Regions from separate parts of the Billgrantia sp. NRB1 genome, predicted to be linked through region 2. Evidence: predicted binding sites of a transcription regulator. Region 2 holds the regulator's gene; the other holds the start of a gene.
What was found. The regulator LexA, encoded in region 2, represses DNA repair genes until DNA is damaged. The targets are predictions, from matches to a motif close to TACTGTNTANNTANACAGTA.
Positions count from the first base shown of each region.

Region 1 (3,405 bases), 2.1 Mb from region 2:
CGGAGATGCCCACGTCCACCTCGTCGAACACCAGGCTGGGAATGGTCGAATGACGGGCGGCCACTACCTGGATCGCCAGGCTGATGCGTGACAGCTCGCCGCCCGAGGCGACCTTGGTCAGCGGGCGCGGCGGCTGCCCGGGGTTGGCGCTGATCAGGAAGCGCACGGCGTCCAGCCCCTCCGCCTGGGGGGTGTCGAGCCCTTCCACCTCTACCTCGAAGCGCGCCTTGCCCATGGCCAGGAAGGTCAGCTGCTCCTGGACCGCCTTGCCGAAGCGCTTGGCGGCTTTGCGACGGGCCTCGCCCACGCGGCGGGCCTGGTCGCGCCAGGCGTCGCGCAGGGCCTCGACCTCGGCGCGCCGGGTCTCGAGGTCCTGGTCGCCGCCTTCCAGCCCCTCGAGCTCCTCGCCGAGCCGGCGATGCAGGGCGGGGAGCTCCTCGGGCATCACGTGGTGCTTGCGGGCGATGCGATGGACCTCGCCCAGGCGCGCCTCGACAAAGGCCAGGCGCTCTGGGTCCAACTCGGTGGTATCGACGAAGCGCTGCAGCTCGCGGGCCGCCTCCTCTACCTGAATGCGCGCCTCGCCCAGCATGGCCAGGGCCTCGGCCAGGCTGCCCTGCTGGTGGCCGGGCAGCGCGGAGAGCCGGCTGGTGGCCTGGTGCAGCAGCGACAGGGCGCCGCCCTCGTCGTGGTCGCAGCAGTCGGTGGCGAACTGCGCCTCACGCAGGGTCTCCTCGGCGTGGGCCAGCTGCTCCTGCTCCTGCTCCAGCCCCTCCAGCTCGTCATCGCCCAGGGCCAGGCCGTCGAGCTCCTCGACCTGGTAGCGCAGCAGCTGGCGACGGGCCTGGGCCTCGTCGCCGCTCTCCGCCAGCCGCTTGAGGCGCCGGCGCGCCTGTTGCCAGCGGCGAAAGGTCTCGGCCAGCTCGGCCACCGCCTGGCGCTGACCGGCGAAGTCGTCGAGCAGGCGCAGGTGCGTCTCCTCGCGCAGCAGCGCCTGGTGGGCGTGCTGGCCGTGAATTTCCACCAGATGCTCGCCCAGCGCCTTGAGGTCGGCGATGGTAGCCGGCTGGCCGTTGATCCAGGCCCGGGAGCGGCCGGCGGCGCTAACCGTGCGGCGCAGCAGGCAGTCGTCGTCGGGCAGCTCGCGCTCGGCAAGCCAGGCGCGGGCGGCGGGCAGCGCGGCGATATCGAAGCGGGCGCTGAGGTCGGCGCGCTCGGCGCCGTGGCGAACGCTGCCGGCGTCGGCGCGCTCGCCGAGGCACAGCCCCAGGGCGCCGAGCAGGATCGACTTGCCGGCGCCGGTTTCCCCGGTGATGGCGGTCATGCCGCCGGCCAGCTCCAGGTCAAGGGTGTCGACGATGGCATAGTCACGAATGGCTAGCTGAGTCAGCATCATTCTCCTCCCGGCGCTGGCTGAACGGCGTAGCTGGATATCCATACACGGATATTGAGTTTTTATACAGTAGTCCAGGGCGGCGCTCAATGCACGCGGTGCCATCCTCGCTGCCCATCCCTTGAGATTGTCGCCATGGCCCCCATATAGCCGGCAGATTGCAACGTGATTGCCACCCCGAATCATGCGCGGCCCGCGGGCCGACCTAGCGTTTCAGGAGATGCCCATGGCCAAAGAACCTCAGACCCCGCTGGATGACGAGCTGGCTCGTCACGAACAGGAGAGCGAGACCCCCGAGCAGGAGGCCGAGAGCCGCCTGGCCCAGGAGGAGCTCGAGGGCCTGGTCGAAGAGCAGGGCGAAACCTTCGATACCGAGGGCGCCAACCCCGAGGCCGAAGTGCTGGCGGCTCGGGTCGAAGAGCTCGAGCAGAGCGTGGCCGAGGCCAAGGACCAGGCGCTGCGCGCCGCCGCTGAGGCGCAGAACGTGCGCCGTCGCGCCGAGCAGGAGGCCGAGAAGGCGCGTAAGTTCGCCCTGGAGAAGTTCGTCAAGGAGCTGCTGCCGGTGGTGGACAGCCTGGAAAAGGCGCTGGATGCCATGGAGGAGGACGCCAGCGAAACCCATCGCGAGGGCGTGGCCATGACGCTGAAGCTTCAGCGCGACGTGCTGGGCAAGTTCGGCGTCGAGACGGTCGACCCGGCCGGCGAGCCCTTCGACCCCCAGTACCACGAGGCGATGGCCATGGTGCCCAATCCCGAGCTCGAGCCCAACAGCGTGATGGAAGTGATCCAGAAGGGCTACCTGCTCAACGGTCGCCTGGTGCGCCCGGCCATGGTGGTGGTCAGCCAGGCGGCGGGCTGAGCCGCCGCCGGCGAATCAAGGGACTTGTGCGGCGGGACTTGAAAAGTCAGGCGCCGCCCCCCAGATAGACGACAACCCCGCGGCAAGCGCCGCAGAGACGAATTCAAGCAACGACTTTTCGAGGATTTCCTATGGGACGCATCATCGGTATTGACCTGGGGACCACCAACTCCTGCGTGGCCGTGCTCGACGGCGACAGCGCCAAGGTGATCGAGAACGCCGAGGGCGCGCGCACCACGCCCTCCATCATCGCCTATACCGACGACGGCGAGACGCTGGTGGGCCAGGCAGCCAAGCGCCAGGCGGTCACCAACCCCCAGAACACCCTGTACGCGATCAAGCGGCTGATCGGCCGTCGCTTCAAGGACGACGTCGTCCAGAAGGACATCAAGATGGTGCCCTACGCCATCACCGAGGCCGACAACGGCGACGCCTGGGTCGAGGTGAAGGGTAAGAAGCTGGCACCGCCGCAGGTCAGCGCCGAAGTGCTGAAGAAGATGAAGAAGACCGCGGAAGACTACCTGGGTGAGGAAGTCACCGAGGCGGTCATCACCGTGCCGGCCTACTTCAACGACAGCCAGCGTCAGGCCACCAAGGACGCCGGCCGTATCGCCGGCCTCGAGGTCAAGCGCATCATCAACGAGCCCACCGCGGCGGCGCTGGCCTACGGCATGGACAAGGCCCGCGGCGACAAGACCATCGCGGTCTACGACCTGGGCGGCGGCACCTTCGATATCTCCATCATCGAGGTGGCCGACGTCGACGGCGAGACCCAGTTCGAGGTGTTGGCCACCAACGGCGACACCTTCCTGGGTGGCGAAGACTTCGACATGCACCTGATCAACTACCTGGTGGATCAGTTCAAGAGCGACAGCGGCATCGACCTCTCCGGCGACAACCTGGCCATGCAGCGCCTCAAGGAAGCCGCCGAGAAGGCCAAGATCGAGCTCTCCAGCGCCCAGCAGACCGACGTCAACCTGCCCTACATCACCGCCGACAACACCGGGCCCAAGCACCTCAACGTCAAGGTGACCCGGGCCAAGCTGGAGTCGCTGGTGGAGGACCTGGTCAAGCGCTCACTGGGGCCGTGCAAGACCGCCCTGGCCGATGCCGGGCTGTCCGCCTCAGAGATCGACGACGTCATCCTGGTCGG
Region 1 covers NZ_CM167783.1:3,936,525-3,939,929, reverse strand. The annotation lists gene recN (DNA repair protein RecN) at 1-1,393, opposite strand, end outside; gene grpE (nucleotide exchange factor GrpE) at 1,620-2,252, shown strand; gene dnaK (molecular chaperone DnaK) at 2,384-3,405, shown strand, end outside.
Region 1: a site for LexA is predicted at 1,446-1,465, ahead of recN (DNA repair protein RecN). Genes of this name have one in related genera too.

Region 2 (3,405 bases):
TCCTCATCGGTCAGCTGGGTGCCTTCCAGGTCGAGCATCACCGGGCCGAGAGACTGGGTCATGAGCAGGTTCCTCGGGAATCGAAGGGGGCCGATTCTAGACCAAAGTCATCGACGGGAATAGGCGTGCGGGTCATGATCGAAGCGCAACTTGCGGTACCTCAAAGCTTCGCCGAAAACGCTCAATCATGCAGCCAGACGGGCGTACCGGGGGGCGCCAGGGCAAAGAGCGCCAGCAGCGCTTTGTCCCGCAGGCGGATGCAGCCGTGGGAGCGCGGCACGCCCATGGGTTCGCTCGGCGGCGTACCGTGCAGGTAGATATAGCGACGCTGGCTGTCGACGCTGCCGCCGCGGTTGACGCCTCGCTCCAGGCCGCACAGCCAAAGAATACGGGTGAGGATCCAGTCGCGCTCGGGATGCTCGGCGGCCAGGGACGCCGAGAACACTTCGCCGGTGGGCCGGCGACCGCGAAACACGCTGCCGGCCGGCTGATCGGCACCGATGGCGGCACGGATATAGTGCCAGCCAAGCGGTGTCGCGCCACTGCCCTCGGCCTGACCGGTCCCCGCCAGCGCCGTGGAGACCGGCCATTCGGCAACCGTACGCTCGCCCTGCCAGACCACCAGGCGCTGCTCGGCGACATCGACCTCGAGCCACACCCCTTCCGGCGGGAGCTCCGACAGGCGCGGCGTCCGCATGCTCAGCCGGCCTCGGCGTGCACCGCCGGCGCGGGAGGTAGCGGCGCCTTCATGGCCGCCACCACCACCGGGCGCAGGCGGCGAATGAGGTCGCGCACCGTGACATGTTCCTGATAGTCCTTCTCGGCGATATCGCGCAGCGCATCCAGGCCGGACAGCGTGAAGATGACGGTACCCAGCACGAAGTGCAGCCGCCAGAAACGTTCGGCGTCGGGCAGCTCCGGCGTTGCCTGGCGTACCAGTTCGGTGAAGCGCGTGAAGACGCCGCCATACTCCTGCTGGATATAGCGGCGCAGATGGCCTTGGGCCTGACTATAGGCCAGCCCCAGCAGCTTCATGAACACCTTGAGGCTGTTGCGCTCCGCGGGGACTTCCAGCACCGTGCGGGCCATGGTCTCCAGCAGCAGCTCCAGCGGAATGACCTGACCGGCGTGGCGCGCCTCGAGCTCGTCAAGGGCCCGATGGAAGCGCTCCGTGAAAGGGTCAAGGTAACGCGCGAAGACCGCCTGGATCAGCGACTTCTTGGAGCCGAAATGGTAGTTCACCGCGGCCAGATTGACCCTGGCCTTGCTGGTGATGGTCCGCAGCGAGGTTTCGGCGAAGCCGCGCTCTGCAAACAGGACCTCGGCGGTATCGAGAATCCGGGTGACGGTATCGGTTTGGGCCATCGCTCAGGCTCCGCTGGAAACGGATGTTTTAAACGTAGCTGCATCCTACGTGAAGCGCGGGACTTTCTCAATTCGGCTCCCAAGCCTGCTGTTTGAAACGACTAGAAGGCTGGAACCAGCCTGCCATGACACGCGACTTTTACTGGATGAACCTCCATGCTGTATACTTTCACAATAGAGCACGATACGTTCATCCGGAGGTCGCATGACACGCCCCCTCACCGCCCGCCAGCAGAATGTTTATGACTTCATCGTCAAGACCATGAACGACTTCGGCTACCCCCCCACCCGAGCCGAGATCGCCCGTGCGCTGGGCTTTCGCTCCCCCAACGCCGCCGAAGAACACCTGCGGGCCCTGGAGCGCAAGGGCGTGATCCGGGTCATCCGCGGCACCTCTCGCGGGATTCGCCTGCCCGCCCAGGAGACCGAATCGAACCCCGAGCCCAGCGGAGAGGGCCTGCCGATCATCGGCGAAGTCGCCGCTGGCAGCCCGGTCCTGGCCGCCGAGCATATCGATCGCTACTGCCCCCTGCCGCCGGAGTTCTTCACGCCCCGGGCCGACTACCTGCTCAAGGTCCGAGGCCTCTCGATGAAGGAGATCGGCATCCTCGAGGGGGACCTGCTGGCCGTACATCGCACCGAGCGGGTGCGCGACGGCCAAATCGTCGTGGCCCGGCTCGATGACGAGGTCACGGTCAAGCGCTTTCAACGTCAGGGCCACCGCGTCACCCTGGCCGCTGAGAATCCCGACTTCCCGCCCATCGAAGTGGACCTGCGCCATCAGCCGCTGGAGATCGAGGGTATCGGGGTTGGGGTGATTCGCGGCGGCAACGGCCAGGCCCTGGGGTAAGAAGCTGGCTTCGATGCGTCTTGAATTGGCTGGCGTTTCGATGAATCAAAGTCGCAAGATCCTCCACGCCGACTGCGACTGCTTCTACGCCGCGGTGGAGATGCGCGACGACCCCCGCCTTCGCGACATCCCGCTGGCCATCGGGGGCAGCGCCGAGCGGCGCGGGGTGATCGCCACCTGCAACTATCCCGCGCGCGCTTTCGGCATTCACTCCGCCATGCCGACGGCCCGGGCGCTGCGGCTCTGCCCGCAACTGACGCTGCTGCCCGGCGACTTCGAGCGCTACCGGGCAGTCTCCCAGCAGATCCAGGGCATCTTCCACGAACTCACCCCCCTGGTGGAGCCGCTGTCGCTGGATGAAGCCTTTCTCGATGTCACCGAGGTCACACGCTTTTCCGGCAGCGCCACCTGGATGGCCCAGTGGCTCAAAGCGCAGTGCCTGGCCCGCACCGGCATCACGGTCTCAGTGGGCGCCGCCCCCACCAAGTACCTGGCCAAGATTGCCAGCGACTGGGACAAGCCCGACGGTCTCACCGTGATCCCCCCGGAGGGCGTCGACGCCTTTCTGCACGACCTGCCGGTGACCCGGCTGCACGGGGTAGGCCCCGCCACGGCGGCCCGACTGGCATCGCTCTCTATCACCACCTGCGCCGACCTGCAGCGTCTGCCGCTGACCCAGCTGGTTCAGGAATTTGGCAAGTTCGGACGCCGACTCTTCGAACTGGCCCGCGGCATCGACGACCGCCCCGTGCGCCTCGAGCGCGAGCGCAAATCGGTCAGCGTCGAGACCACCTTCGCCCAGGACCTGCCCGACCTCGCCCACTGCCATGCCGCCCTGGCGCCGCTGTGCGAGCGCCTGAAGGCGCGCCTCGCCCGTCACGGGCACCCTCCGCTGGCGGGACTCTTCGTCAAGGTTCGCTTCGACGACTTCGGCCTGACGACGCTGGAGGGGCGCGGGGCCCTCCCGGCGCTCGAGACGTTCAGCGCCCTGCTAGACCAGGCCTGGGCACGCCGCGAGCGCCCGGTGCGCCTGCTTGGGGTGGGGGTGCGACTGGTGCCCGAGGGCGCCCGTCGCCAGCTGGCGCTGAACCTCTAGGATCGGGCAGGAAGGTGCAAACAGGCCAGCATTGCCTCTAACTCGCGGACTGGCGTGAACTAGCCCTGTGGGAGGGAGCTTCAGCTCGCGAAGT
Region 2 covers NZ_CM167783.1:1,876,010-1,879,414, reverse strand. The annotation lists gene nagZ (beta-N-acetylhexosaminidase) at 1-62, opposite strand, end outside; gene ACZIYR_RS08550 (L,D-transpeptidase family protein) at 182-697, opposite strand; gene ACZIYR_RS08545 (TetR/AcrR family transcriptional regulator) at 700-1,365, opposite strand; gene lexA (transcriptional repressor LexA) at 1,571-2,215, shown strand; gene dinB (DNA polymerase IV) at 2,256-3,311, shown strand.